Regions from separate parts of the Glutamicibacter sp. TV12E genome, predicted to be linked through region 2. Evidence: riboswitches for the same ligand, from Rfam matches in the RefSeq annotation. Region 2 holds a riboswitch; the other holds the start of a gene.

Region 1 (15,578 bases), 400 kb from region 2:
CTGAGCATTTCCGGCGTTCGCCTCTCCAAGATCATGGGCACCGGTCCCGCGGATGCTCAGGCATTCGCAGGTTCCAGCCACAGGCTCATTGATCTTGAAATGAAAAGCGCACTAGCTGGACGCTGGCGCATGGCCACCATGAGCATCATCTTCGCAGCCATTCCAGCGGCGCTCTATTTGGCTGCTGGCCTGCCGGTGACCGGTGATGGCATGAGCATCGGAACGCTGGTGGCCTTCACGGGACTGCAAGCAGGGATCTTCCGCCCGGTCATGGGGCTCATGCAGCTCTCGGTGCAGTGGGTATCCGCGATGGCGCTGTTCAGCCGCGTCTTCGAATACCTGGATGCGGATCAAGAACTCCCGGTGGCCGCTGAGCCAAAGGCTGTGGAGCCCGAGCGAATGAGCGGCGAGGTTCAGCTGCGTGATGTGAGTTTCCGCTATCCGGAGGCGCATAAGCCAACCCTGGACCGGCTGAATCTGACACTCAAGGCTGGCACCATGACGGCGGTGGTGGGAACTACTGGCTCGGGAAAGTCGACGCTCGGCTCCCTAATGCCGCGGCTGCTTGATCCAACCTCCGGGCAGGTGCTGCTTGATGGGGTGGACCTGAGGGAATACGACCCGCAGGGCATCGCCCGTGCAGTTTCCGTTGTTGCCCAGGAAAGCTACTTGTTGCACGATACCGTCCGGGCCAACCTGTTGTGGGCTGCGCCGGAGGCGACCGAGGAGCAGTTGTGGCATGCCCTGGAGGCAGCGCAGATTGCCGAGCTGATTCGCAGCTTGCCCCTGGGTATTGAGACCGAAGTGGGGCAGCGGGGCCACCGGTTCTCCGGAGGCGAGCAGCAGCGCCTGGCCATCGCCCGCACCATGCTGCGCGAACCCAAGGTCCTGGTGCTGGACGAAGCGACCAGCGCGTTGGATACGGTCACCGAGGCCTTGGTCCAGCAGGCATTGGACGAGCTGGCGGCGGGTCGAACCACGTTGCTGATTGCCCACCGGTTGAGCACGGTGATGCGTGCGGATCATATTGTGGTGCTTGATGAGGGGAAGATCGCAGAGGCCGGAACCTTTGACGAACTGGTGTCCCTCGGTGGGCGTTTCGCCCGCTTGGTCCAGAGTAGCGAGCTGGCCTCGCGGGCAGGCTAGCAGCTGGAGTCCTTGAGCCCCTGCTGCTCGATCGATTCAAGAATCTTGGGCAATGCGGTCTCCAGGGCGCGGCGTTCGTCGGCGTCCAGCGAATCAAAGAGGGTTTCTCGCACAAAGGTCACGTGGCTGGGTGCCGCGTTTTCGATGGTTGCCTGGCCCAGCTCAGTCAGCGCAATCTGATGGCCGCGGCGGTCGGTCTCATCGGAGCAGCGGCTGATCAAGCCCTTGGCCTCCATGCGGCGCAAGAGGTGGGAGAGGCGCGAGCGATCCCAGCGCAATGCCTCGGCGACGTCCGCGGGACGTAAACTGGGTTCTGTTGCTTCAGAAAGCACGGCCAGGACCGAGTACTCCCCGGACTGCATTTGGGAATCGCGCATCAGCTGGCGATCCATGGCACTGGGGAATAGCCAGAGGAATTCGCGGATGGTTCTCCAGAGGTCCTGCTCGCTCTCGGATAGCCAGCGGGTCTCATCGCTCGTCATTTTCTTCACCCTTTTGAAATCTTGCAGCTCAGCAAATTTTGTTGACGCATCAATCATCTCGTGTAAAGTTTAATTTGGCAATATATGGTGACGCGTCAATCAGATTTCTGAACTTGCTGCCATGTTCAATTGCTGCCGCTTGCCATAATGTCGATAGGGGAGCGCGCAATCTGGATTGGCGCGACGGACTGTGGAGGGAAAAGATGAGCGAGGAATATTCAACCAAGGGTGCCTATGTCACCGGCGGGGAATTCACCCGGGATACCAATTACATCCAAGACCGGATCGTGGCCGATGCGAACCCGGCAAATTACGGCAGTGAACACAACAACAGCAAGATCGGCCACCCGGACGCCGGTGTCGGCGTAGGCGCCCAGCTCTGGCCGGTGGAAGCCGGACGCTACCGGCTAGTCGCGGCTCGCGCCTGCCCATGGGCCAACCGCACGCTGATTGTTCGCCGAATACTGGGCCTGGAAGACGCGCTGTCTGTCGGACTGCCCGGCCCCACGCACGATGCCCGCAGCTGGACCTTCGACCTGGACCCCAGTGGGAAAGACCCGGTCCTTGGCACCGAACGCATTCAAGAGAACTACTTCAAACGCTTTGCCGATTACCCGCGGGGCATCACCGTACCGGCCATCGTGGACATTCCCACCGGGGCGGTCGTCACCAATGACTACCCGCAAATCACCTGGGACCTGTCCACCCAATGGAAAGAATTCCATCGCGAAGGCGCGCCCAACCTGATACCGCAGGACCAGCTGGACGAGATGCTCCCGCTGGTCAAGCGCATCTTCACCGAGGTCAATAACGGCGTCTACCGCGCCGGCTTCGCGGGCAGCCAAAGCGCCTACAACGATGCCCATGACCGGCTGTTTGCCACCTTGGATTTCCTTGAAGAGCGCCTGTCCACCCGCCGCTTCCTCATGGGCGACCACATCACCGAGGCAGACGTCCGGCTCTTCACCACCCTGGTTCGATTCGATCCGGTGTACCACGGGCACTTCAAAACCAACCGGAACAAGCTCATCGAAATGCCGAACCTCTGGGGTTATGCACGGGATTTGTTCCAGACTCCCGGCTTTGGCGACACTATCGATTTCGAGCAGATCAAGGCCCACTACTACGTGGTCCACGAAGATATCAACCCCACCCAGATCATCCCCAAGGGGCCGGTCTTGGAGAACTGGCTGGAAGCTTCAGAACGCGAGCGCTTGGCCGACCAGGGACCGTGGCTAGAAGGCACGGCCCCGGAGCCGGTGCGCCCGCAAGAGCGCGTCCAGTCCGGGCACAATCCGCTGTATCCCACCGAACTGGCAGGCTAGTAATCAAACCCCTGAGCTTCACAGGCCTTCTTGAATCCTTCAAGATCCGTGATCTCAGGGGTTTGCGGCTCTCGGAGATCAACCGCATCGCGCACTGGCCCGGTTGCGGATTGCGCACCATGGGCTGCGGCCTTTTGCATATTGGTTTCTCCAACTCCCTGGGGCGCATCAAGCCCGCCGCCAAAATGGATGCAGGCCGCATAGCCTTCTGGGTCCTGCTCCCTGAACCGATCAGTCGAGGGCTCCGAGCACGCGGCCAATAGCAGGCTGATGGCCGCCAAGAGGGGCAATATTTTCTTCACGCCACCCATGGTAGCCAGTGCACGGCAAGATGAAGTGCGAACAACGCCATAGACCCGGCGGCGACATGGCCCAATCCATGAGCCGGAGCCAGGCCGGTAGCGTGGCAGGATTAAACCATGACGATCATTGCTGCTGCAGATGGATCCGCCCTCGGTAACCCCGGGCCGGCCGGTTGGGCCTGGTACGTGGACGAAGAGAACTGGGCCGCTGGCGGCTGGGACCATGGGACCAACAACATGGGCGAGCTCCAAGCTGTCCTCGAGCTCTTCCGTTCCACCGCGCACCTGCCGGATGAAGAGCTGAAGATCCTCTGCGATTCGCAGTATGCCATCAACTGCATCAGCAAATGGATGCCCGGATGGAAAAAGCGCGGCTGGAAAAAAGCCGATGGCAAACAAGTTCTCAACCAGGACATCCTCAAGGAACTTGATGCCGCGATCCAAGGGCGGAAATACACCTTTGAATGGGTCAAGGGGCACGCCGGCCATGAGCTGAACGAAGCTGCCGACGACCGCGCACGGGCGGCAGCGACAGCACATCAGCAGGGCACCGCTGTGGATGCTGGACCCGGCTACGCCGGGGGCGCACGCCCGGCAGCAGCTACAGGCGGGACCGCCACTGCGCCACCAGTTCCGGCGGCACCGGAAGTTCCGACCGCCGCCCAGGTGCAAGCGGAGCCGGGCGCCGACTTCGCGGCCACGGTCTACGAACTTGAACTCGGCTTCCTCGACCCGCAGATCCGCTCCAGTTTCACCGAGCTCAAGGATTTCCTGCACCCGAGTTACCAGGAAGTGACCCGGCATGGAGGACTGCTTGATGTCGCGACGATCGGATCGCTCTTGAGCGCCGGATCTTCCCTTCCGGGCACCGGCCAGATGCAGGTCCTGGCCACCCGCCAGATCAGCGAGGAAATGGTGCTGCTGGCCTACCGGATGAAGCCGGCCGGCACCGGGACGCTCATTGTCTCTTCGTGGTGGCAGCTAGATGCCAGCGGCTGGAAGCTTCGCTTCCGGCAGGAAACTATCGAGCAGCCAGCCTAGGTCCTGCCGCCGGGCATGGGGCAAAAATATGGTCCACCGGGGAAATTCCCGGTGGACCAAGGTATTGCTGGAGAGGATTTACTTGTAGTCGCCAGGGCGGGTCTCGATGATGCCCTTCTTGTAGTTGACGCGGTTGATCAGCCAGGTCAGGGCCCAAAGAGCCACGCCGATGACCAGCAGCAGGCCCGCGATCTCGTACTGCACCCAGTCGGCGCGCGAACGGGCCCATGGGCCGGCGAGGAACAAGCAGAAGGCCACGCCAAGAATCGGGATGATGGTTGGTGCGCGGAACGCATCGTCAGGTGCCTTCTCGCGGCGCAGCACCAGCAGCGAAACGTTCACTACTGCGAAGACGCACAGCAGCAGCAGCGCAGTGGTGCCGCCCAGGGAACCGACAATGCCGTTTTCGCTGTCCAGGTTCACATAAGCCACCAAGGCGATGGCAAGGGCGGTGCTGAACAGAATGGCTACCCAAGGGGAGCGGCGGGTGGAGTGCACCTTGCCCAGGAACTGCGGCAGCACGCCCTGGCGGGCCATGCCGTAGAGCAGGCGGCTGGCCATGAGCATGTTCATCAGCGCCGTATTGACCACTGCAAAGACGGTCACGAACGGGAAGATGGTATCGATGGGAATGTTCGGTGCGCCGATGCGCACCACGTCCAGCAGGATGCCGGCATCCGGGTTCTTCGGGTTCAGCAGGTCGCCGGTGGGGATCACCATAATGACGGTGATGGCTACGAGCATGTAGATCAGGGCACACAAGCCCAGGCTGATGAGCATGATCTTCGGGAAGATCTTGTTCGGGTTCTTCGTCTCTTCCACCAGATTGACCGAGTCTTCAAAGCCCACCATGGCGAAGAACGCGATGGCCGTGCCCATGGTCACCGCGGCGAAGAGGCTGCGATCGGAAGGGGTCTCGAAGACGACCAAGCGGCTCACGTCGCCCTGGCCCGAAGCGATAACTGCGAAGCCAATGCCGATAATCACCGCCATGATGGCCAGCGAAACGATGGTCAGCACCAGATTGAACTTCACGCTCTCGCCCACACCGCGCAGGTTGATCAGCGCAAGGATCACGATGATGATAATGGCCGCCCACATGCCCGCCTGCGGGGTCGTGGGCACACCGTCAATGAATTGGCCGAAGCCGATCAGCAAGTTTTGCCCCACCAGGGTCGCCGACGTGGCAGCACTGGTAATGCCAGAGCAAGCCACGGTGAAGGCCACGATAAAGGTGACAAAATGGACGCCGAAAGCCTTGTGCACATACAGCGCAGCGCCTGCGGCGTGCGGGTATTTGGTCACCAGCTCCAGGTAACTGAAAGCGGTGAGGGTTGCGATGGCGAAGGCGACCAGGAATGGCAGCCACGCTGCGCCGCCGACCTGTCCCGCAACCTTGCCGGTGATGGCAAAAATTCCAGCGCCGATGATATCGCCCATGATCAGGAATAGCAGCAGCTTGGGGCCGATCACCCGCTTGAGTTCTGCATCCTGGCTCTGGGGTATTGGCGTGTCACTATCCACAGTCATGCGATCGAGATCATCTCCTTCAAATATTGGTGGCAAGCATGACAAATTTAGTGGCTGCACCCAAAGCGGGCAACCTGCCTTCAGGGCTGGCTCACAGTTTCCGAAGCCCAGCGGTATGAATCACGGGATAAGCGGTCAATGACTGGCAAACCTGTGACTTGACGTACGGATATGCTGGTAGGGGCGCTCATGGGCGCCAATCGTGAATTGCGCGGAATCCGACTAGGGTTAGTTGAAAAGCGAGAAGCAGTTTAAGGATGTAAATGGACTCGGTGATCAGCGAAGATTTCGCACCGTTGGCTCAGGCTCTTGAAGCGCGAGCTGCCGAAGAGGAAGACTATTCGGCGCAGCTGGCCGTATATCACCGAGGCGAGCTGGTGCTCCGCCACAGCGTGGGAGAGCACCTTGCCGGGAATGCGCTGACTTGTGTTTTCTCCTGCACCAAGGGGCTGGGCGCGCTGGTCGTTGCACTGTTGGTCCAGGATGGCCTGATCGACCCCGCCGAGCCAATGGCCACCTACTGGCCGGAATTCGGCGCTGGCGGAAAAAATGCCTTGAGCGTCGGCGAAGTACTCAGCCATCAGGCCGGTGTCCTCGGCGTTCCCGGGGGAGTGCCCAGCCAGGTGCTGCTGAACTCGGCAGAATACGCCAAGGTCCTGGCCTCCATGCCAAGCATCTGGCCGCTGGGCCAGAATATCGTGGGCTACCATGCCATCACCATGGGGGTGCTCATGGAAGAACTGGTTCGCAGGGTCACCGGCAAGGAACTCAAGGAGATCTTTGAAGAGCGCATCCGCAAGCCGCTGGGGGTGGACGCCTATATCGGGCAGGATCCTGCGTTGGAATCCCGCTACCGCGACGTCTTGCCGGCGGCCGAAGCTCCCGCCGAATTTTTCGACCCCTTCTCACCGGCTGGCCTCGCCGTGAACTCCTCCTCCGGGTTCGCCCTGGAAAGCGGCCCGGTGTACAACTGGCACGAGCTGGCCAATGCGGCGCAGGTACGTGAACTTGGCCCGGCTTCCATGGGCGGCGTAGCCAGCGCCCAGGGCCTGGCTGCCATCTACGCGGCGTCCTTCGGGGCGGTTCCTGCCCTCGGCGCTTCGCGCGGATTGCTCAGCGAAGACACCTGGTCGCGAGTATCCACCGAGCTGGTCTACGGCCATGACCGCACCAATGGATTGCTGCAAGCCTTCGCACTGGGATTCATGAAAGCCACCGCGCGCAACAACTACGGCTCGATTTTTGCCTACGGGCACGATGGCGCGAACTCCTCCCTGGCTTTCGCGGACCCGGCCTACCAGTTGGGCTTCGGCTTCATCCCCTCGCGCAGCGAAGGTGCCAGGGAAACCTCCACCGGGGTGCAATTGAGCCAGCTGTGCCGCCAGCTCATCTTGGCCAAGGGCGCCAAGGCGAAATCCAGCTAGCCGCAACGGCACAACGCAAAATCATCAGCAAGACGAAGTGGGATTGAAGTGAAGAAGTTTTTGGCATTAGGTGATTCATTCACCGAAGGCGTCGGCGATGTTGATGCAGAACGTCCAAACCAGGTGCGCGGATGGGCTGATCGAGTTGCCGAAGTGCTCGGTGCCCAGGGGGATTGGGAATATGCCAACCTTGCGGTGCGCGGCAAGAAAATTGGCCAGGTGATCAACCAGCAACTGGACCAGGGGCTGTCCATGGCCCCGGACCTGGTGAGCATCTACGCCGGCGGCAATGACATTTTGCGTCCCACCGCGGATTTGGACGCGCTGATGCGCGGCTATGAGGGAATGGTCCGCCGCTTTTCCGAGGCCGGTTGCACCGTGATGCTCTTTACCGGTTTTGATACCGTCGAATCCCCGCTGTTTTCCAGGACTCGCCCGCGCACTGCCATCTACAACGAGAAGGTCCGCGAGATCGCCGACAAGCACGGCGCGATCATCGCCGACTACTGGCGCTGGCGGGAATTCTCGGACCTGCGGTACTGGGCGGCAGACCGCCTGCATATGAATGAACTTGGCCATGCGCTGATGGCCTCCAAGGTGCTCAACGTCCTGGGCGAAGAGCAGGTGGCCGAGGGCAACTGGGCCGAACTGATCCAGGCTCCGGTGCTGCCCGAGCTGGCCGTGAACTCGCGCGGCGAGAAGCTCAAGGAAGAATTGGGCTGGGCCACCGAGCATTTGGTGCCGTGGCTCAAGCGCCGCCTGACCGGAACGTCCTCTGGAGACTCCTTGTCAGCCAAGTATCCCGAGTACGTTCGGCTAGCCGTCCCGGCGAGCTAGAAGTTTTGTGACAGTTTTTCTGCCGAGGCGTCTTTGATGTTCCGCGCGAGGCAGGTAACATGGTTGTGTGCTGCGGGTCTCCGACCGGCAGCGTGCGCCATAGACGGATGGCGGGAGAGCCCCGTTCACACCATGGACGGGCGCCGTAGGAGCAATTCCTCCCCAGGAAACTCTCAGGCCCCCGTACCGCCATCACGAGGCAACTCTGGAAAGTAGCCGGCCAGTACCGGTTCACCGAAGGTGCAAGCGCCCGGCTTAGTTGGCCGGACGCGTAAAACTCTCAGGTAGTGCAACAGGGATGGGGAGGCAAAGCGTCCTTCCTTTGGCATGCGCCAAGACAGATCCCCGTGGAGACTCCAGCACCATGACCAGCACGCAGATTTCGGCTTCTACGAATAGCGAATTCGTTGCCCGCCATATCGGCCCGCGTCCTTCCGACGTAGACACCATGCTTCAGACTCTGGGCTACAACAGCCTCGAAGACCTGATCGACACCGCCGTTCCGGCAGACATCCGCCAAGACGCCATGCTGGATATCCCAGCCGCCCTGAGCGAAACCCAAGCACTAGCCCACCTGCGTGACCTGGCCTCCAAGAACGTCATGAAGACCCAGATGATCGGCCAGGGCTTCTACGACACCATCACCCCCGCGGTGATCCGCCGCAACATCGTGGAAAACCCGGCCTGGTACACCGCCTACACCCCGTACCAGCCAGAAATCTCCCAGGGCCGCCTCGAAGCCCTGCTGAACTTCCAGACCATGGTCATGGACCTGACCGGACTGCCGATCGCCAACGCCTCGCTGCTGGACGAATCCTCCGCCGCCGCCGAAGCGGTGCTGATGATGCGCCGTGCCAACAAGAAGAAGGCCAAGGGCAAGACCGTCCTGGACTCCAACATCTTCCCGCAGACCATCAAGGTCGTGCAGGGCCGCGCCGACGCGCTGGGCTTCGAAGTCGAGGTCGCTGACCTCTCCGCAGGCCTGCCAGAAGGCGACATCTCCGGCATCGTGCTGCAGCAGCCAGGCAGCAACGGCTCCATCTCCGAGCACACCGGCATCATCGCCGCCGCCAAGGAAGCCGGCGCCATGGTCACCGTGATCGCCGACCTGCTGGCACTGACCATGATCACCCCTCCAGGCGAGCAGGGCGCCGATATCGCCGTGGGCAACACCCAGCGCTTCGGCGTGCCGCTGTTCTTCGGCGGACCGCACGCAGCCTACATGGCGGTGGCCGATGGCCTGACCCGTTCCATGCCAGGACGCCTGGTCGGTGTTTCGGTGGATGACGCAGGAGTTCCTGCCTACCGCCTGGCCCTGCAGACCCGCGAGCAGCACATCCGCCGCGAGAAGGCCACCTCCAACATCTGCACCGCCCAGGCATTGCTGGCCATCTGCGCCTCGATGTACGCCGTCTACCACGGCCCGGCAGGCCTGAAGCAGATTGCATCACGCGCCAACAACCACGCCCGCGTGATCGCCAGCTCGCTGGTTGCCGGCGGATTCACCCTGGCCTCGCAGACCTTCTTCGACACCGTCGTGGTGAACGTCGAGAACGCCGGGGAAATCATCGCCAAGGCCATCGCCGCGGGCATCAACCTGCGCAAGGTCAGCGACACCCAGGTCGGCATCTCCACCGATGAGACCACCACCTCGAGCATTGTGAAGTCCCTGCTGGAGGTCTTCGGCGTGCAGCTCTCTGCCCCGGAAGGATTCGAGATCCCTGCCGGTCAGGTGCGCACCAGCGACTTCATGACCCACCCGATCTTCAACACCATCTCCTCCGAGACCCAGATGATGCGCTACCTGCGCCGCCTCTCGGACCGCGACCTGGCGCTGGACCGCACCATGATCCCGCTGGGCTCTTGCACCATGAAGCTGAACTCCGCAGCCGAGATGGAATCCATCACCTGGCCAGAGTTCGCTTCCATCCACCCGTACGCACCAGCCGAGCAGACCGAGGGCTGGCGCGAGCTGATCACCGACCTGGAAGGCCGCCTGACCGCGATCACCGGCTACGCTGGCGTCTCCATCCAGCCAAACGCCGGCTCGCAGGGCGAATACGCAGGCCTGCTGGCCATCTCGGACTACCACGCATCGCGTGGCGAGGGCCAGCGCAATGTCTGCCTCATCCCGGCTTCCGCCCACGGCACCAACGCCGCCTCGGCAGTGCTGGCCGGCATGAAGGTCGTGGTCGTGAAGACCGCAGCCGACGGAACCATCGACGCCAATGACCTGGATGCCAAGATCGAGGCCAACAAGGACGTCCTCTCGGCCATCATGATCACCTACCCGTCCACCCACGGGGTCTACGACGCCGACGTGCGCGAGGTCTGCGACAAGATCCATGCTGCTGGCGGACAGGTGTACATCGACGGCGCCAACATGAACGCCATGGTGGGCCTGGCCCAGCCGGGCAAGTTCGGCGGAGACGTCAGCCACCTGAACCTGCACAAGACCTTCTGCATCCCGCACGGCGGCGGCGGCCCGGGCGTCGGCCCGATCGGCGTGGGCGAGCACCTGCTGCCATTCCTTCCCGGAGATGCCTCGGGCACCTACACCGAGCGCGACGGCGTGCCGGTAGTGGCTACCGCCTTCGGCTCGGCCGGCGTACTGCCGATCTCCTGGGCCTACATCGCGATGATGGGCGGGGACGGCCTGACCGAGGCCACCAAGCACGCCATCTTGAACGCCAACTACATTGCCAAGCGCCTGAACGAGCACTTCCCCGTGCTGTTCACCGGCAACAAGGGCCTGGTTGCCCACGAGTGCATCCTGGATTTGCGCGAGCTGACCGCGAAGACCGGTGTGACCGCAGAAGATGTGGCCAAGCGCCTGATCGACTTCGGCTTCCACGCGCCGACCCTGTCCTTCCCGGTCGCCGGCACCCTGATGGTGGAGCCCACCGAATCCGAGGACCTGGGCGAGATCGAGCGCTTCATCGAAGCCATGATCACCATCCGCCAGGAAATGGAAGAGGTGCTCTCCGGGATTTACACCATCGAGCAGTCCCCGCTGCGCAACGCTCCGCACACGGTCTCCGCTGTGGTCAACAGCGGCTGGGACCGCAAGTACTCGGTAGAGCAGGCCGCCTTCCCGGTAGCCAGCTTGAAGTTCGACAAGTACTTCCCGGCTGTCGGACGCATCGACGGCGCCGGTGGCGACCGAAACCTGATCTGCTCCTGCCCGGCTCCTGAAGCCTTCGAAGACTAGAAAGACTTTGAGATGACTGAGACTACCCAAGAACTCAAGCACACCGCCCTGCATGCCCAGCATGCAGAGCTCGGCGCCAACTTCACCGACTTCGGCGGCTGGGATATGCCGCTGAAGTACGGTTCGGAACTGGCCGAGCACAAGGCCGTGCGCTCCACCGCTGGCCTGTTCGACCTGTCCCATATGGGCGAGGTGTACCTTTCTGGTCCGCAGGCCGGCACCGCGCTTAACACCGCACTGGCTGGCAACTTCACCATCATGAAGGTGGGCAAAGCGAAGTACTCGCTGATCCTCGATGCTGAAGGAAAGATCATCGATGACCTGATCGTGTACCGCCTGGCAGAAGAAGAATTCCTCGTGGTGCCCAATGCCGGCAACGCCGACGTGGTGGCCGTGGCCCTTCAAGAGCGCGCTGCAGGATTCGACGTGCAGGTGGATAACGCCTCGGCCCGCCAGAGCCTGATCGCAGTCCAGGGACCCAACGCGCAGGCGATTGTCTCCAAACTGGCAGCGGATGCCGAAACCGCCCAGAGCGTCACAGAGCTGAAATATTACGCAGCGGCCAAGCTGGTGCTCGGCGGTATCGACGTGCTCCTGGCGCGCACAGGATACACCGGCGAAGACGGCTTCGAATTAATCATCGACAATGAACAAGCCGCCGAACTGTGGGCCAAGATCATCGCCATTGGCGCGGACCACGAATTGGTTCCGTGCGGCCTGGCCGCTCGCGACTCGCTCCGCCTTGAAGCAGGCATGCCGCTGTACGGCAACGAGCTGAGCCTGGATCGCACCCCATTTGATGCGGGATTTGGCCCAGTGGTCTCCTTCAAGAAGGAAGAAGACTTCGTAGGCCGCAAGGCACTGGAGTCCCTGCGCGAGCAGACCCCGGCACGCAAGCTCGTTGGCCTGAAGGGCCTGGGAAAGCGCGCGGGACGCGGCGGCTACGCCATCGTGAAGGACGGGGCCACTGTTGGTGAAATCACCTCCGGACAGCCTTCTCCGACCCTCGGCTACCCGGTGGCCCTGGGGTATGTGGATGCGGAATTCAGCGAAGTCGGCACCGAGCTGGAAGTAGATCTGCGCGGTAAGACTTTGCCATTTGTCGTCGTCGAACTGCCGTTCTACACGCGAGCCAAGTAACGTTAAACATCAGTAGGGCCAAGCCATACGCCCGCTTATTCCCTTGGGAGAGGAAATACCGTGAGTAAAGTTCTTTCGTCATTGCGCTATTCGGCCGAGCACGAGTGGATCGATGCATCGTCCCCAGCCAAGGTCGGCATCACCCAGATCGCTGCAGACGCCCTGGGCGACGTGGTCTACGTCGACCTGCCAGAAGTTGGCGATTCTGTCAGCGCCGGTGAAACCTGCGGCGAGGTGGAATCCACCAAGTCGGTATCCGACCTGTACTCGCCAGTGACCGGCACGGTCGTTGCCATCAACGACGAGGCTGTTGACAACCCCGCAATCCTGAACGAAGACCCCTACGGTGCCGGCTGGCTGTTCACCGTAGAAGTGACCGAAGAGGGCCCGCTGCTTTCGGCAGCAGACTACGCAAGCACCAACGGTGGAGACGTCGAGTAATGAGCAACCAGACTTTTGAATCCCTAGCGCCAGCATCGCTGACCCAGTCGCTGGCTGCCTTGGACCCGGAGGTAGCGCAGCGCATCGACGCCGAGCTGGCCCGCCAGCAGCGCGGCCTGGAAATGATCGCCTCGGAGAACCACACCGCCCAGGCCGTCATGCAGGCCCAGGGCTCGGTGCTGACCAACAAGTACGCCGAAGGCTACCCGGGCCGCCGCTACTACGGAGGTTGCGAAGAAGTCGACGTCATCGAGACCCTTGCCATCGAGCGCATCAAGGAACTGTTCGGCGCGAACTTCGCCAACGTCCAGCCGCACTCCGGCGCGCAGGCCAACGCCTCGGTGTACCACGCACTGGTCCGTCCGGGCGATACCGTGCTGGGGTTGAACTTGGCTCATGGTGGTCACTTGACCCATGGCATGAAGCTGAACTTCTCCGGCCGCTTGTTCAACATCGTGCCCTACGGCGTGAACGAGGAAACCAATGTGGTGGACATGGACGAGGTGGAGCGCCTTGCCGTGGAGCACCAGCCGAAGATGATCGTGGCCGGTTGGTCGGCGTACCCGCGCCAGCTGGACTTCAAGCGCTTCCGCGAGATCGCTGACAAGGTCGGCGCGTACTTGTTTGTGGACATGGCGCACTTCGCGGGCCTGGTCGCTGCCGGGTTGCACCCGTCTCCTGTGCCTTATGCGCATGTGGTCACCTCGACCACGCACAAGACTTTGGCTGGTCCTCGTGGCGGAATCATCTTGTCCAATGATGCCGAGATCGCCAAGAAGCTGAACTCTGCAGTCTTCCCAGGCCAGCAGGGCGGCCCTCTGGAGCACGTGATTGCTGGCAAGGCAGTGGCCTTCAAGATCGCTGCGTCCGAAGAGTTCAAGGAACGCCAGCAGCGCACCTTGGCTGGTGCCAAGATCCTTGCTGAGCGTTTGACTCAGGATGATGTGGCGGCCAAGGGCATCAGCGTGTTGACCGGTGGCACCGATGTGCACCTGGTTCTGGTTGATCTGCGTAATTCGGAGTTGGATGGCCAGCAGGCCGAGGATCTGCTGGCAAAGGTGGAAATCACCGTGAACCGCAACTCGGTTCCATTCGATCCTCGTCCGCCGATGGTGACTTCGGGGTTGCGCATCGGTACTCCGGCGTTGGCAACCCGTGGCTTCTCTGAGGCGGCGTTTGCCGAGGTGGCCGAGATCATTGCGCAGGCGTTGATCGCTGGTGCTGATGGCAATACCTCGGTGTTGCCAGAGCTTAAGGACCGGGTTCTGGAGCTGGCGCAGGCCCATCCGCTGTATCCGGATCTGGCCAAGGTTTCCGAGTAGCACCATCTTGTGAGGATGGGGGCCCGGACGGCGGAAACATCCGCTTTTCGGGCCCGCAGTCTTTCATCCGCAGAAGTTCACCCCACGCTGTGCGGAAGTTCCGATGCAAGGATGACCTCTTGCACACCACACCATCTTTCCGGAGTGAGCACTCCGGATTGCCGACGTTCTAAGGATGTGACCCGCCATGGCGGTAAGCGTATTCGATCTTTTCTCGGTTGGCATTGGACCCTCATCCAGCCACACCGTGGGGCCAATGCGTGCGGCGCACGCATTCATCGCCCAAGTAATCCGTGAAGAGAAGATGGATGCCCTGGATAATATCCGGGTCGATGTCTATGGCTCACTGGCCGCGACCGGACGCGGGCACGGAACTTTCACTGCCATCATGCTGGGACTTGAAGGATTTGAACCCGAAACGGTGCTGCCTTCGCAGGTTGATGAACGCCTGGAACAGATGGATGCCACTGGAATCTTGCAGTTGGGAGCGCAGCTAGGACAGCGCAAAGACCTGAACTACTCCGTCAATGACATGGTCCAACACCCGTTGACCGTACTGCCGCGCCACACAAACGGAGTGAAGTTTGTGGCCCTCGATTCACAGGGCAATGAACTGACCAATGAAACGTTCTTCTCAGTTGGCGGCGGCTTCATCGTGCGTGAAGGTGCTGAGGAGCGCATCGAGAAGAATCTGGAAGAAAAGCTGCAACAGCAGCCATACCCTTTCACCACTGCTGCCCAGCTTTTGGAGCATGTGAAGGCCACGGGCAAGTCCATTGCCGACATCATGATGTCCAATGAATTGGCCTACCGCAGTCAGGACGAAATCCGATCAGGACTGGTCCACATCTATCAGGTGATGGAGGACTGCAAGGACTCTGCCTTAGAACGTACCGGTGTGCTGCCCGGTGGGCTTAAGGTTCGCCGCCGCGCGCCGGAATGGCATGAGCGCCTGCGCAAGGAAGACAAGGACCGTGATCCTGTGTACTGGCAGGAATGGATCAACCTTGTCGCTTTGGCAGTGAATGAGGAAAATGCTTCCGGCGGCCGCGTGGTGACTGCGCCGACCAATGGTGCGGCCGGCATCATCCCAGCGGTCCTGTTCTACGCCACCCACTATGCCCCAGGTGCCAAGTACTGGAATGAAGAGGAAAGAAACGACGCCGTAGTGCGCTTCCTGCTCACCGCAGGCGCAGTGGGAGTGCTCTACAAGGAGCAGGCCTCGATCTCCGGCGCTGAGGTTGGCTGCCAGGGCGAAGTCGGCTCGGCCTCGTCGATGGCCGCTGGCGGCCTCGCCGAAATTCTCGGTGGCACCCCGGCACAGGTGGAAAACGCCGCAGAAATCGCCATGGAGCACAACCTCGGATTGACCTGCGA
Region 2 (15,578 bases):
GCGAACTGCGCCATGGCCTGGGTGGTCACGGTGGCCAGCGACATCGCCATCAACAAGTACCTGCTGAAGCTCTCCCCCAAGGTGCCAGAATTCCGCCGCGGCATGCTCTACGCGGTCAACCCGGTGGGCTTCATCTCGATGCTCGTCTCTGCCATCGCCTCGATCGCCGTGTTCTTCGGGCTGCTCGGCCCGCAGATCCAGCCATTCAGCCCGCTGGTGGCCGTGGGCCTGGCACTCTTGATGCCGCCGCTGCTGGCCATCGCCACCAAGGGCCGCTACTACCTGCGCCGCAGCGATGACGGCATCGACAGCCCGCTGCTGGACGCCGAAGGCAACCCGAGCGACGAGCTGTACACCTGCTGCGTCACCGGACTGCGCTTCGAGCGGCCGGACATGCTGGCCTCCGCGGTACCCGGCCCGGATGGAGAACTGCAGTACATTTCTTCGCTGGCATTGGCCACGGATCGAACCGGCGAGCACCTGCTGCCGGCTGATCCACCCATCCGCTAGTTCCAGGAGCGCTCCTCGCAGGGGTGATAGGCAACGGAAGGCGGGCTGCACCGCGCAGCCTGCCTTCCGTTGCCTATCACCCCGTTAGCCCTGCGAATCCGCGTCGAGGCATTGGGCTAGGCTGTGAGCTAGAAATAGATCACTTGAAGCAGTACCTTGCCGAGCTAACGGCAGGTGGGATGAAATGATGAAGCAATGACCAAATCCACCGAAGGCGGGTCCCAGACCTTGGGCCGCGGGCTCGAAGCTCTGACCCTCATTGGCGAATCCGCTGCACCGCTAAGCGTTGCCGAGCTGGCCGCACAACTTGGAATTCACCGCTCCATGGCCTACCGCCTGGTCAAGACTTTCGAGCAGTATGGCTTTGTCGAGCGCATGCCTTCCGGAGATTTGGAACTGGGTGCACGCCTGGGCGCCTTGGCACGCAATGTCGCCAAGTCCCTGCAGTCGGCAGCTGCCCCGCATCTGGCAACGGTGTCAGACGAGCTTCGGATGACTGCCCTGCTGGTGGTCTTTGACGGCGAAGCCGCGGTCACGTTGAGCACGGCCGAGCCCCGAATGGCCGATGCAACGGTGGCCCAGCGCCCCGGCACGCGCCATCCCATTGATAACGGAGCACCTGGACGGGTCATCCGCTCGCAAATCAATCCGGTGCAATACCCGGCCAAGGACTTCGAATCCAGCCACGACGAGGTCATCCCGGGACTGCACTCCATCGCGGTCCCCTTGCTGTTGCCCCAGGATAAGCCGGCGGCCGTTGCGGTGATCTATCCACCGCTGGAATTGGATGAAAACCATATCGCCCAGGTACTCGCCACAGCCTCCGAGCGCATCTCTGCTGCTCTGGGAATCCAGCTGAAGTAAATACCTGAGCGATGGGTTGTACTGGTTATTGCCTACGCGGTGCAGGCTTCATTGGAGCATCCGGCATCACGCGGCTTGTAGGTTTCCGTACCTTCGACTTTTTCCCACACAACGTGACGATGCTGTCCGCAACGCTCGCATGAAGGAGCAAGGTAAGTGGCCCGCTCTTCCATGGTGTATGTCCGAAAATCACCCATCAGAACCTCTCCTAAACCAGCCTCGAATCAAGGACCCGGGGCGTGCTGGACCTGCTTGGTGCCTTCACTCTACGCGCGGATCACATCACCGGCTAGAGTCGTTTCCAAACAGTTACCCACACCCCGCCAAGCAGCATTCCCGATGACCTGCAACACTGGTGCCGTGAACCAGCACAAGCCGATTCGCTACCCATCGCACTGCCCGGAAAGAAGATGTCATGAGCACCTCTGAACAGAAGCTTCAGCGTCTGAAGGAACGGATCGCGCTGCTGCTGAACAAGGCGGAAAATACCAATTTCCCTGCAGAGGCCCAAACCTTCCAAGAACACGCCGAGCGGCTCATGGTTCGCTATGGCATTGGACGCGCCGAACTGGATGCGCAGCCCACCGGCCCGGGCAAGAAGAAGGAACCGATCATTGAAGAGCACTTCGATATGCGCGGCATCTACCGGCTGGGCCAGCGCGATGGGCTGTCTTCGGTAGGCCATGCCTTCAGAACCGTAACCCTGCTGCAAACGAACTACTCGAACTTCTGCCGCCTGTACGTCATCGGCCACGAGTCCGATGTGAGCACCGTCAAGAATCTCTTCTCTTCACTGGTGATCCAGGCAAGCCTGGCGATGAGCCATTGGTGGAGCGAAGAAGGAAAGTATGCGGCTTGGGATCGGACCGATTCCGAGAAGGTCATTGAGCGCCGCGAGTTCCAGCGCAGTTTTTACCTCCAGGTGGCCGAACGCATCAGCGGGCTCTACCGGGAAGAAAGCCAGCAGGGCGGCAGCGGTACCGAACTGGTATTGGTGAGCCGCAAGGAACAGGTGGACAACTTTGTCAGCAGCAAGTATCCCTCCCTGCGGCGCAGCCGAAATCGTGCTGCCACTGGCAGCTTGAACGCTGCCTTAGCTGGACGGGTCGCCGGCAGCCGTGCAGACCTGGGTTTTGGAAAAGACGTTGAGTCCCATGGGAGCGCCGGAGAGGTTGCCAGCTAGGAATTCTTGCTGGACATTTTTGGGCTGCTGTAGCTACAGCAAAGGGCCGCTCCGAAGAGCGACCCTGCGTACTGGAAACCGCCAGTACTAACCCAGCTTCGCGCGAACCATCTGCGAGACGGCCTTGCCGTCGAATCGGCCGGCAATTTCGGCTCCAACCAGCTTCATCGCCTGCCCCATATCCTTCATGGTGAGCTCATGATCTGCTGCCAGTTCAGCCATCACCCTCTCCACGATGCCCTGGGCTTCTGCCTCATCAAGCATCTTTGGCAGGTAGGTAGAAATGAACGCAGCCTCTGCCAGCTCGCGCTCTGCAAGTTCCGTTCGCCCATCCTTGGCTGCCAGCTGCGCAGTTTCCTCGCGGTTGCCCACTTCCTTGCGCAACAGGTTCTCGACATCCTGGTCGTTGAGTTCGCTAGGGTTTTTGCCCGACTTCTCCTTGGTGCCAATGGCACTGAGGATATTGCGCAGGGTGGTTTTCTCCAGCTCGTTGCCTGCCTTCAGGTGGACGATGCTGTCTTCGCGCAGGCGATCTTTCAAACTCATGGGGTCTCGCTTTCAAAGTACGTGTGGTTGAAACTCTACCCGCTGGCTCCTGCGATCCAGTGGTCGTGTTGGTACGGTAGCTAAATGAAACCACTGCGCCTTGGAGCGATGATCACGGCTCTGATCCTTGCGGTGGTCATCGTGCTGATCTGGAAGCCCTGGGACGCGTTCAGCTCCTGCGATGCTGCCAAGGAGTATTGCGCTCTCGCTGCACAATTGGATCAGAGGGAAGGGATCGACTCGACCAGCGTCGACCATGAAATCACCTCAGTTGATGCCAAGGATGGAAACTCCTCGCAAGCGTCGTGGACGGTGAATCTCGATGAGCATCTGGCGCCTGAGCAGGCAGGCGATATCGCGCTCTGGGCTTCATCCCGTATACAGGCCTTTATCGGCCAACAATCCAAGGTGCACAGTTCCGTTCGTTTTGTTGCCGGAGAACCACAGGATTCGGGCGTCCCTGATCTGGTGCTGTACCCGCTGGACGTGTCGGGCAGCGAGAACGTCAAAGAGCAAATAATCCAAGCGTTCTCCCTGCGCCAGCTCGGTGCCCACAGCGTAGGCCAGGGATCTGCGGTAGCCAAGGATGTCCCAGGGTTGAGGGTCCTGGGCGGCTATGCGGCCGAGCATGACGAACCGGTCTCCCTGCGGCTGGAAGACTCTTCGCTGATCTATAGCTCTGATCAGCGATTGGATCTCGCCGAGTTTGATCTGGCCGTGGAAGCAGCGGCACTGGATGCCGTCGAAAGCACAGTATTTGATTCCAGCGGTCTGTCGGTGCACACCACCGCCGAGGCAGACTCGGAAGACACCGGCCGGGTCAAAGACTGGCTCGCCAAGCATGCTCCACTGGAACAACCAGTGGCATTCACCTTGAGCACTGCTGGCTACGCCGACGTCATCGAGGGCTGGGTCGGCGGGAAGCTGCCCGAATCGCTCAATGCCCGTCCGGCGCCGCTGCCCGACAATGTGGCAGCTTGGTCCGACGATCCCGCTGCCCCAGCCTGCGGCCAGGACGATTTGGAGCTGGCTCTTGGTTCTCCTGATGCCGCGTTGGGCTCAAGGTACATGGCCATCTCCGCCAAGAACATCTCAACGGCTCCGTGCGCCGTCGAAGGGTACCCGCAGGTTAGATTCCGCAATTCCCAGGGCCAGGCACAACAAGATGTCAGACTGGTGCCGATGGCAAGCATTCAATCCCAGCGTGTGGTTATTCCCGCAGGCGAAAGCATCCTCTCTGCGCTGAAGTGGAATGCCATGTCCACCGCAAATGATCCAGATGCGACTACCTCGCTGGGCATAGGCGCAGCTGCGGGATTCGAGTCCGCCGAGCTTGTCCCCGAAGTTCAGGGGGCCGCCACGAGCCTCGACATTCTCGACGGAGGCGAAGTCGCCCAAAGCCCATGGCTTCAAGCCCTGGACGGCTGGCCAGCGCCTGATGCTGTCGGCCGGCAGCCATCTGGAGGGCGTCCCTAAGCGCAGGCGTTACTGGGCGCGCGGAGGGAACTTCTTGTACTTGCGGTAGTGGTTGACCGCATTCAAGACCAGGTAAAGCTTGCGGCGCGGATTCTTCTCCGCCGAGAACTTCAACGGGTTGGACACCTTGCCTGCCTTGAGCAGCACCGCCGCTTTCCTGCCGGTCCCGCTATCGAGGAATCGGCGGAGCAAGTGGTGCGGCAAAACAGTGAACAGCTGCTCGCGGTGCAGCTGCAGCACCCCAGCGGCGGTTTCCACGACGGCATCGGTGTGCGGATCCGAGTTGTCGAAGTCGGCGCCGAGGAACTCGGTGACGTAGAAACGCGCCGGGTTCACTCCAGCGGCGGTGAGGTAGAAGTGATTGCGGCCCAGCCGGGGGTTGATCTCGAAAAACTTGATCTTGCCGTCACGGCGGTCGTATTTCGCATCGATCATCGCGATGCCACGCCACCCCAACTCTTCGAGTATGCGGGCACCGTCGGAGGCCATCTGGTCGTTCTGTCCAGTGACGATGGCGGCCGAGTTGCCCAGCACCAGCGGCGCATGCTCCTCGATGACCACTTCGCCATATCCGGCGAAGATGACTTTGCCTTCCTGGGTGGCGAAGTAGGTGCACAATCGCATGGCGTCATCGCCACCGGGAACGTATTCTTGCAGGATGTAGCCGGAGGTGTAGCCGCTGCCGTCGATTCTGGACAGCAGTGCCTCCAGCTCGCCGCGGTTGTTGATCGTGTGGATCTTCTGCTTGCCCTCGAACTTCGCGGCGATCCAATCCGCCGAGCTTGAAGGCTTGCCGATCACCGGGTAGGTGAAGTCCTCGGCAATGGCTTCCAGATTGGTGCCCGGGTGGTAGACGACGGTGCGCGGGTGGGCGATGTCCAGCTTTTCGGCGAGCGCGTAGAAGTTTTCCTTCAGCGCGGCCGCTTCGATAGTCTCCAATTCGGGATAGGGAATCACGAAGTGCGCGTCGAGCTGTGCCCGGTGCTTGGCGATCAGCATGATGTGGAAGTCAAGGGAACCGAAGAGCATCAGCGGGCGGGCCGAATCGGCGACCAGCTCGGTGGCCAAGTCGGTCAGCGCCGCGACCACTCGCGACTCATCTGCCATCGAACCGATGGGGCGCAATTCGATGGCCACCGAATGCTCGATGACCCCGTTGGCTGCAGCTGGAAGCACGACGGAGCGAACGCCATAGGCCTCGTAGAACTCGCGGGCCAGGGTGTAGGTGCCGATGTCGCCGCCGAGGATGACGGGGACAAATGGCTGGGTTGGGTCAATTGCCACGGTGCTGATTTCCCTACTTCTTACGCCAGTTCATGTACTTTTCGAAGGCCCACGCCAATGGCTTGTTCAGCGCAAGGTCCCATTCGCCGTTGGTCTGCACGATGTCGCAACCGGTATTGGTCTTGAACTTGGTCAGACCCGAAAGGTGGTGCTCCTTGTCCAAGGTGGCGCTCACGCCGCCCTGGTCCAGGTAGCGGCAGCCCGCGGCGATGGAATCCTCCACCATGCGGTTCATGATGGCCTTCGGCGCGAAGATCTTGCGCTGTTCCGAGGACGAGGCTCCGTAGAGGTACCAGGCAAGGTTGGATGAGCGGATCACGATGGACGCTGCGAGGTCCACTCCTTCGTTGCTGGCGATGTAAAGGGTGCAGGATCCTGGCACAGCTTCATTGAGCACACGGTGCATGGTTTCGAAGTAGCCCAGTGGGCGGCCGGTGAATTCTTGGCGGTCCGCGGTGTGGTTGTACAGGGCATGGAAGCGGGCCATGTCCGAGGTGTCGCCCACTTCGATTTCCAAGGTGCTCTTCAAAGCCTTGCGGGTTTCGTTGCGCGTGGTGGCCGAGTAGCTGGCCATGACCTGTTCCACGTCCAGCTGGTTGCCTTCTTCATCCTGCAGGGCAACACGGGCCACATATTCCGGCTGGCCTGCACCGAAGTCCAGTCCGACGTCTTCTTTGGTGAACCCGAGGTCCAATAGGGCGTCATTCAGCGCCAGTGCTTGGGCTGAGCTGCTCTTCAGTTCCAGGTCGGCCAGCTGGGTGAAGCCTTCTTTGCCCAGGTTCTTGCGCACGGCTGCTGCGGCCCAGGTGCGCACTTCCCGGCCTGGTCCCATCTTCAGCTGGAAGGAGCCACGGTTTTTGAGGTAGGCGGCCAGCGGGCGGATGACGTTTTCCGCCCGGTGGGCCTGGAAATCGATAACCGGACCGTCGGGAACATAGGCCAGGGTCTTGTTGATTACAGGGGCAGCCCGGTGCAGCACCAATGCGGCGCCTACCAGTTCGTCCTGGTCGAAGAAGCCGAGGGATTCGCCTCGCCATCCACCCTTGACCCGGGCCCACTCGGGACGCTGCAAGAAGCTGACGTCGCGGGCAGTTTCAAGGAAGGCTGAGTGTTCGGCGCTGGAAATCGGACGCACGTGCAGGTCGTTGTGGCTCACGGGTGAAATCCTATCGTGCTTCTTCTGCTTAAGTGGGGAGGCTAAATACCCCTAGGGGGTACTTGACTTTATACCCCATGGGGGTATTATCGAAGTATGGAAACCAACCAGAACCCGGATACCCATACGCAGCATCACGGTTATCACGCGGATAAGTCCGCACTGGAACGCCGCCTGAAGCGCATCGAAGGCCAAGTTCGCGGGGTCGCCAAGATGGTCGATGAAGACAAATACTGCATTGACATCCTGACCCAGATTTCCGCCATCAACGCGGCATTGCACAAGGTCAGCGTCCAACTCATCGACGACCACATCGGCCATTGCGTTGTCGATGCCGCGAAGTCCTCGATCCAGAGCGGTGACCCCAGCATCGTCCAGGACAAGATCGCCGAGGCCACGGCCGCAATCTCCCGCCTGGTGCGCTAAGCCCGCCCGGATCCCCAATTCACATTCACACAAAATTCATCGAAAGAGAGCAAGATCATGAGCCACAACTGCAATTGCGGATGCTCCTCAGAGAACACCTCCGACAGCTCCCAGGGTCTGCAGATCACCACACGTGAGCAGGCCACTCCTTTGGCTACCCAGACCGAAATCAAGATCTCCGGAATGACCTGCGGCCACTGCGTTGCATCAGTCACCGAAGAACTCAAGGAGCTGGGCGGCGTCCAGGACGTCGATGTCCTCCTCAACGCCAATGGCATCTCCACCGCCACCGTCACCGCTACCGGCAAGCTCAGCGAAGCGAGCCTCCGCGAAGCGATCGACGACGCCGGCTACACCGTCGAAGCAATCAACGCCTAGCCCTACAAGCCAGGCACCAAGCCACCTTGAAGTGGCAGGAAAGTGCAAGGTACACAATGTCTTCCCATGCGCCAGAGCACGCGCTGCCCGAAGTACGCACCGTAGACCTCGATATCCAGGGCATGACTTGCGCCTCATGCGTGAACCGGGTGGAACGCAAACTCGGCAAGCTGCCCGGGGTGACCGCCTCGGTCAACCTCCCCCTGGAGACCGCCAAGGTCCAAGTTCCCCAAGATGTCACCAACGAACAGCTGGTCCAGACAGTCCAGGCCGCTGGCTACTCGGCCAAGGTGAAAGCCCCGGTCCATCCGGCGGCGCACACAAGCCATGAACACTACGGCGGCCACGAAGATCAACAAAAATCCATGCCGCACGCTGATGAGCACGGCTCGCACGAAGGCCACGACCACCTGGTCCCCAGCCACCTGCTGCGCCGCTTGGTCATCTCAGCGATCTTCACCCTCCCGCTGTTCATCATCTCCATGGTGCCAGCGGCGCAGTTCCCGCAGTGGGGATGGGTGGCCTTTGCCCTGGCCACTCCGGTGGTCTTCTATGGCGCGTGGCCTTTCCATAAGGCCGCGGCAATCAACGCCCGGCATTTCGCTTCCACCATGGACACCCTGGTGTCACTCGGCGTGCTGGCCGCCTACCTGTTCTCCGCCATCCAGCTGATCCTCGACCCGCAGATGACGGCGCACATCGGCATGGCGATGAGCGAGCACGCACTGTACTTCGAAACAGCAGGCGTCGTGGCCACGCTGCTACTGCTAGGGCGCTACCTGGAACATCGCGCCAAGTCTTCCGCCTCGGATGCCTTGAAGTCCCTGTTGAGCTTGGGCGCGAAAGACGCGGTCGTTCTGCGTGATGGCCAAGAAGTAAAGATTCCGGCCACGCAATTGCAGGTCGGCGAGCAGTTTGTGGTGCGCCCGGGCGAGAAAATCGCCACCGACGGTGTCGTAGTCGACGGTTCCAGCGCCATCGACACCTCGCTGATCACCGGTGAATCCGTCCCGCAAAAGGCCGCAGAAGGCGACGAAGTCACCGGTGCCACACTGAACACCTCAGGCCGGCTGCTCATCCGCGCCACCCGCGTCGGCTCCGACACCACCCTGGCCCAGATGGGCCGGCTGGTCTCCGAGGCGCAGTCCGGCAAGGCGCCGATCGCCCGCCTGGCCGACAGGATCTCGGCGGTCTTCGTCCCGATTGTGCTGGGCATCGCGGTTCTCACCTTCCTGGCCTGGTGGCTGGCCACCGGTGACATCTACGCCGCCTTCACCGCCGCGGTCGCCGTGCTGGTCATCGCCTGCCCTTGCGCCCTCGGCCTGGCTACCCCGATCGGCCTGCTGGTGGGCACCGGACGCGGCGCCCAGCTGGGCATCCTGATCCGCGGTCCGCAGGTGCTGGAGGATACCCGCAAGCTGGACACAATCGTGCTGGACAAGACCGGCACCGTAACCACCGGCGTGATGACCCACCTGGGCACCGCAGCACTCGACGGCGTCGACCCGGCGCAGGTGCTGAAGCTGGCGGGCTCCGTGGAACACCACTCCGAGCACCCGATCGCCCAGGCCATCGCCAAGGCCGCAGCAGCCCAGGGCGAGCTGGCCCAGGTCACCGGCTTCGAGTCGGATCCCGGCGGCGGAGTCCTCGGCGTGATCGAGGGCCGCAAGGTGGTGGTCGGACGCGCCAGCTGGCTCGCCACCCAGGGCACCGATCTCGACCAGCAGGCCCGCACCATGCTCGCCGACGCAGAATCCCAGGGCGCCACGGCGATCCTGGTCTCGGTGGACGGCGAGTTCCAGGCCGTGATCTCCGTGGCTGACAAGGTCAAGGATTCGAGTGCCGCAGCGATCAGCGAACTGCAGCAGCGTGGACTGCGCGTGGTGTTGCTGACCGGCGATAACCAGTCGGTGGCGGCCAAGGTCGCCGCCGGAGTGGGAATCAAGTCCGCAGACGTGTTCGCCGGGGTCTTCCCAGCGGACAAGGCCAAGGCCATTGCCTCGCTGCAGGAGCAAGGACGCGTGGTGGCAATGGTCGGCGACGGCGTCAACGACGCTCCCGCCCTGGCCCAGGCGGACCTCGGCATCGCCATGGGCTCGGGCACCGATGTGGCTATCGAGGCGGCCGACATCACCCTGATGGGCAACGACCTGCACCAGGTCGCCGCAGCCATCGACCTGTCGGACAAGACGCTGTCAACCATCAAGATGAACCTGTTCTGGGCCTTCGCCTACAACACCGCGGGCATCCCGATCGCAGCCCTCGGGCTGCTGAACCCGATGATCGCCGGCGGTGCCATGGCGGCCAGCTCGGTGCTGGTGGTGCTCAACTCGCTGCGACTGCGCCGCTTCGGCAAATAGCGCCCGGCCCGCTGCGCTTCCCCGACGCAGGTCATGACTTGCTTGAAAGTCGCGAAGCATCCGCTTTCACTCAAGCTCATGACCTCGTCCAGGGTTGCTACTCCGTCTTCGCCATAGGCCATAGCCTGCAGATTCCCTCCTTTCATCGTCATGATTTGCGCCAGATCACTTCGAGTCCTGAAGCAATCGAGCACTGGCATCCCAATGCGTACTTGCCATTCATCGCTCTTGATGACGGCGACCACCCTGCTGGTTGGGACAAGAGTTCAAGTCAGGTGCGGGAACAGTTTCGAGCAGACCGCCTGCAGCACCTCCCCTTGCCTCCGACAAGGGCCCGGATTCCCGCGATATCCGCAAAGCCGGCTCGCGGCCATTCCTGTGGGACGGCCCACGAGGCAACAATAAAACTTTCAGTCGTGCGACTTGCATCACATTCACAGTTCTGCGCATACTGTGATGGCAATCACCACATATGCCGCTGATGCGTGGCGGGAGAGACCCGTCCTCACCAAGGGCGGGCGCCGTAGGAGCAATTTCCTCCCCGGGAAACTCTCAGGCACCCGTACCGCCACGAGAAGGCAACTCTGGAAAGCAGCACAGAATGAACTGTGCTCACCGAAGGAGCAAGCTTCGCCCAGTAGTCGGGTTGAAGTGAAAACTCTCAGGTTCATATACAGATTGGGGAGGGACCACGAACAGTGACGCTTTCAGCGCCTCCGATTCGACGGCTCTCTCCAGCGGCATAGGCAGCAGCTGCTCTCAGCGCAGCGGGCTGACGTTGCCTTCCCGGAGCCGGGCGAGTCTGGCGTTCCCAGCAAAGTAAGTTGCTAGGCGTCACGCCACACTCCTGGAAGGCAACCAGCATGAGTACCACCAGTTCTGATCCCACACTTGAACGCGGACTATCCAACCGGCATATCCAGCTCATCGCCATTGGCGGCGCCATCGGCACCGGCCTGTTCATGGGCTCCGGCAAAACCATCTCCGTCGCCGGCCCGTCGGTCATCTTTGTCTACATGATCATCGGCTTCATGCTCTTCTTCGTCATGCGTGCGATGGGCGAGCTGCTGCTGAGCAACCTGGACTACAAGACTTTTGCCGATTTTGCAGGCGACCTGCTGGGTCCCTGGGCAGCTTTCTTCACCGGCTGGACCTACTGGTTCTGCTGGGTGGTCACCGGCATTGCGGACGTCGTCGCCATCGCCCATTATGTTGCTTTCTGGTGGGGCGACCTCCCGCTGTGGATTCCTGCCTTGGCCTGCATCGCGCTGCTGCTGGTGCTGAACTTGGCCACAGTAAAAGCCTTCGGCGAAACCGAATTCTGGTTCGCGCTGATCAAGATCGTCGCCATCGGCGCGCTCATCGTCGTTGGCCTGGTCATGATCATCACCGGCTTCCAGCACAACGGTGCCACCGCATCAATCGCGAACCTGTGGGCCAACGGCGGAATGTTCCCCACCGGGTTCATGGGTTTCGTAGCCGGATTCCAAATCGCGGTATTTGCGTTCGTGGGCATCGAATTGGTGGGCACAACTGCCGCCGAAACCAAGGATCCCGAAAAGACCCTTCCGAAGGCCATCAACTCCATCCCGGTCCGCATCCTGTTCTTCTATGTGGGCGCCTTGATCATCTTGATGACCGTCCAGCCTTGGAAGCTGTTCTCCTCCGAGAACTCTCCCTTCGTTGGGATGTTCGCCCTGGCCGGGCTGGCTGGGGCTGCCGGCATCATCAACTTCGTGGTGCTCACCAGTGCAACCTCCAGCGCTAATTCCGGCATTTACTCCACTTCCCGCATGCTGCGCGGGCTGGCCTTGGAAGCCGACGCTCCGGCCGGCTTTGCGAAGCTTTCACGCCGCAAGGTTCCCAAGAACGCACTGATGTTCTCCTGCATGTTCCTGCTGGCCGGTGTCGTCCTGCTCTACAGCGGTGATTCGGTCATGGGCGCCTTCACCCTGGTCACCACGGTGTCGGCCTTGTGCTTCATGTTCGTCTGGACCATCATCCTGCTCAGCTACTTGGTTTTCCGCGCCCGCCGCCCTCACCTGCACGACGCTTCCAGCTTCAAGGTTCCCGGCGGACGGGTCATGCCGTATGCGGTGCTGGTCTTCTTCGGATTCATCCTCTGGGCGCTGACCACTCAGCCGGATACCTTTGCCGCCCTGCTGGTCACGCCAGTTTGGTTCCTGGTTCTGGGCTTGGGCTACCTTGTTGTTCGCCGCAGCCCGCAGCACGAAGCGTTGCGTCTGGCCCACAGGGGTAAGGTGGCACACGAACGCTATGAAGCAACGGCCTACCGCGACAGCCAGGCCTTCGGCCACGGGGAAACGTCATCTGTCGTTGAGTCTGCAGGGAACAAGGCACGCCAGTAGTCTGAAATGGTCCAGCATCGCTGGCTGCTGACCCGCACCTTGGCCAAGGTGCGGGTCTGCCTGCGCATTCACTGTGCGCCCTGTACCTTCACTGCAATTACTGCGAAGATGATACTGGCGGCCTCTAGCCTGCACCATGGGATAAAACTCCGCCTCACAAGGAGATGCTCTCATGACTAATATTCGACAGATTTCCCGCGCTCAATCACCGGTCAGCCTTGCCCCGGAACAGCGATTAGCCGCTCTTCAAGAGTGGAAGCGAAGCAATGAATCATTCACTGCTTCCTACCGTTTTGATTCGACTGGCACCGCGCTGGAATTCATCACGCTCGTTGGGTTGCTTGCGGAAAAGGTCGACGTCCACCCTCATGTGGACTGGCGGTTCGACATCGTAACCCTTCACTTGGCCCACGGCCTGAACACAGGAATCACAGCGAAGGACTTGAGCCTGGCCCGGCGCATTTCTGTCGATGCGCACCGGCTTAATGGCGCGGTCATGGTCGATTATCAGGACCGTCAGACCACCGCCTAAACCAGCAAGCCAGCGCTACTTGGCACTCACACGTCGATGGGCAAGCATCCCGATGACGATGCTCTGGACGGCACCAACCCCAGCACCCAATGCCGTCATGGCCACGCGGTCTAGAAGCAAGCTGGATGCCGGCTCCGGGCTGACCATGTGAACCATCAGCAGCGCGGTGACGGTCATGAAGACCATGCCAATGGCGTAGTTGCGCAGGATCACCAATTCGATGCAGATCTGGCCGATAATCGCAACGACAAGAATGACCCAAATTGGTGGTTCGAAGATGAGCACCGCGGCGGCGAGCATCACGCCAATACAGGTGCCGACGCTGCGCTGCAGGCCACGGGCCACTTTGGAATACGCGTCGATTCCGGTCACCGCGGCAATGGCTCCCAGACTGGCCCAGTACCAGTGTCCGCCATTGAAAAGTTCGGCGGCAGCACCTGCCAACAGCACGCCCAAGCCCATTTGCGCAGATTCCCGCAGCGCTCGCGGCGAGGGCGTCCAGGAGCAGCCCGCGCGAAGAGTATTCAAGAGGCTGGCCCGACGCGCTGAGAGACCCAGCATGAACAGGAGGCTGAAGACCATTGTTCCGCCGCCCACGAGGAGCACGCCAGCAAAGGAGTGCATGGTGGCCGGAATGCTAATGCAGGTTCCACCCGCGAAGACGGCAAAAATGGGACCCGCCGGCAACCACCGTGCCGCATGCGAGACATAGTTCGCCCCGAACCCGATCACCGCGAGCACCAGGAGACAGATGATGAACGGCGCGTGAATCAGCGAGAAGAACGTTCCCAGAAGCATGGCGGCCAGTTGAACCAAGCCGACAGACAGCTGCTGCCAGAAGCGTGAAGCGTACCCGTCATAGCGGCCGAAGACTGCGCAGAATGCCCCGAAGGCCGCGTACATCGCCCAATCCAAATGCCCGGTAATCGCGACCAGCACCAGAGGAACGCTCAGCGCAAACGCCGCCTTGGCAGCCGGGATGGCCGAGGGAGTAGGTGGTGCCAACGCCACGGAACGGTTCAGTACTTCCTTGACGTGATGCTTCATTTGCGGGCCTCGCCACCCTTGAGGGCTACCAGTTGCAGCAGGCTTCGCAAGGTTTCTTGCTGCTGCGCGTCAAGGGCGCCGAAGACTTTTGCCTCGCTGCGTTCGGCCGCAGCGGTGGCACGTGCAGTGAATTTCTTGCCTTCCGATGTCAGGGCAATGATGTTGCGGCGTCGATCGACTGGGTCAACGCTGCGTTCGAGGATCTTGTGTTCAGTTAGTTCGTCGAGGTAGGCCACCAGGTGCCCACGATTCAAGTTCGCGTGCTTTGCCAGGTCGTTTTGCGACATCGGCCCGAACTCGGCGAGCGCGCAGACAATCATGAAGTGGTTGCGGGTCAGTGATTCTGATTCCATGAGCTCGGTCAGCTCCTGGGTGCCCACCCGCCCCGCTCGCGAGGTCAGATAGCTCAGGGAGTTCCACTGGAACTGGGGAATCAGGAAGTCGCTCATCCCTACAAAATATCATTTCACCGCGAAACTATTCCAGCACGAACCGAATATTCGATCAAGGACACAATGCGCGGAAGTCCAGGGTCTAGGCAAGCCCGAGTTCCTTGAGCATGAACTTGGCGCCCTGTTCCCCAATCAGAATTGACGGTGCGTTGGTATTGCCTGTGGTAATCCTGGGCATGATCGATGCATCAATCACGCGCAGTCCGCGCAAGCCATGCACCTTGAGCTCGGGATCCACCACCGCCCGTCCATCAACGCCCATCGCGCAGGTGCCGACCTGGTGATGGTAGGTCACCACGTTGTTGCGGATATAGTCCTCCAGTTGCCCGTCATCTTGAACATCTGGCCCGGGATAGACTTCCTGCGCTCCCCAGATTTCCGCAAGTGCTTCCTGGGCAACCATTTGGCGGCACTGCTTGATGGAGTATAGGAAGGCGTCCATGTCCCGGTGGTCAGCCAGCGCGTTTAGGTCGATATTCACCGGATCATCCAGCCCGGGTCCGCTCAGGGTGAGCTCGCCGCGGCTGTAGGGGGTGACAATCCCGGAGTGCAGGGTGAAGGCGGTGCCCTCGATGGGTTCCATCCCCGGTGAATACATTGGGACCGCAAAAAAGATTGGCTGGGTATCAGGCTTGTCAAGATCATCACGAGACTTCGCGAAAAGGTGCGTTTGCGACACCGAGACCCCTTGACGCGGCGCTGGAATATCGCGCTTCGTGGTCTTGGCGATCACCGGAGCCAGCAGATGGTCATGCAGGTTCTTTCCAACGCCGGGCAGCGCGTGCACCGGCGTCACTCCCGCTTGTTCCAATTCTTCCGGGGCCCCGATTCCTGAACGCAGCAGAATCTGCGGGGAACCCAAAGCGCCAGCACTGAGCACTACGTGATCAGCGGTCAGCTGGTGCATTTGCCCGTCTTGGCGGTAATTCACTCCGGTGACCGTGCCGTCCTGGAGAATCACAGAATGGATTTCCGCGCCGGTAATGATCGTTGCC

The links. Region 2 has a riboswitch for glycine ahead of cycA (D-serine/D-alanine/glycine transporter). Riboswitches for the same ligand answer to the same signal wherever they lie in the genome.
Region 1: another riboswitch for glycine. It lies ahead of gcvP (aminomethyl-transferring glycine dehydrogenase); the one in region 2 lies ahead of cycA (D-serine/D-alanine/glycine transporter).

Annotation. Positions count from the first base shown of each region.
Region 1 is NZ_JBQVVF010000001.1:2,168,952-2,184,529, forward strand. Features, by position in the region: gene ACT7DV_RS10145 (ABC transporter ATP-binding protein) at 1-1,146, shown strand, start outside; gene ACT7DV_RS10150 (MarR family winged helix-turn-helix transcriptional regulator) at 1,143-1,628, opposite strand; gene ACT7DV_RS10155 (glutathione S-transferase C-terminal domain-containing protein) at 1,832-2,953, shown strand; gene ACT7DV_RS10160 (hypothetical protein) at 2,950-3,255, opposite strand; gene ACT7DV_RS10165 (RNase H family protein) at 3,373-4,296, shown strand; gene ACT7DV_RS10170 (APC family permease) at 4,375-5,826, opposite strand; gene ACT7DV_RS10175 (serine hydrolase domain-containing protein) at 6,090-7,250, shown strand; gene ACT7DV_RS10180 (SGNH/GDSL hydrolase family protein) at 7,299-8,087, shown strand; glycine riboswitch at 8,189-8,286, shown strand; gene gcvP (aminomethyl-transferring glycine dehydrogenase) at 8,452-11,298, shown strand; gene gcvT (glycine cleavage system aminomethyltransferase GcvT) at 11,311-12,438, shown strand; gene gcvH (glycine cleavage system protein GcvH) at 12,499-12,879, shown strand; gene glyA (serine hydroxymethyltransferase) at 12,879-14,201, shown strand; gene ACT7DV_RS10205 (L-serine ammonia-lyase) at 14,389-15,578, shown strand, end outside.
Region 2 is NZ_JBQVVF010000001.1:1,771,881-1,787,458, reverse strand. Features, by position in the region: gene ACT7DV_RS08375 (purine-cytosine permease family protein) at 1-510, shown strand, start outside; gene ACT7DV_RS08370 (IclR family transcriptional regulator) at 706-1,374, shown strand; gene ACT7DV_RS08365 (DUF2786 domain-containing protein) at 1,790-2,557, shown strand; gene ACT7DV_RS08360 (GatB/YqeY domain-containing protein) at 2,645-3,103, opposite strand; gene ACT7DV_RS08355 (DUF4232 domain-containing protein) at 3,188-4,579, shown strand; gene ACT7DV_RS08350 (carboxylate--amine ligase) at 4,589-5,863, opposite strand; gene ACT7DV_RS08345 (lipid II:glycine glycyltransferase FemX) at 5,877-7,019, opposite strand; gene ACT7DV_RS08340 (metal-sensitive transcriptional regulator) at 7,116-7,445, shown strand; gene ACT7DV_RS08335 (heavy-metal-associated domain-containing protein) at 7,503-7,823, shown strand; gene ACT7DV_RS08330 (heavy metal translocating P-type ATPase) at 7,880-10,183, shown strand; glycine riboswitch at 10,663-10,761, shown strand; glycine riboswitch at 10,763-10,870, shown strand; gene cycA (D-serine/D-alanine/glycine transporter) at 11,047-12,552, shown strand; gene ACT7DV_RS08320 (4a-hydroxytetrahydrobiopterin dehydratase) at 12,725-13,084, shown strand; gene ACT7DV_RS08315 (FUSC family protein) at 13,100-14,131, opposite strand; gene ACT7DV_RS08310 (MarR family winged helix-turn-helix transcriptional regulator) at 14,128-14,580, opposite strand; gene ACT7DV_RS08305 (GMC family oxidoreductase) at 14,666-15,578, opposite strand, start outside.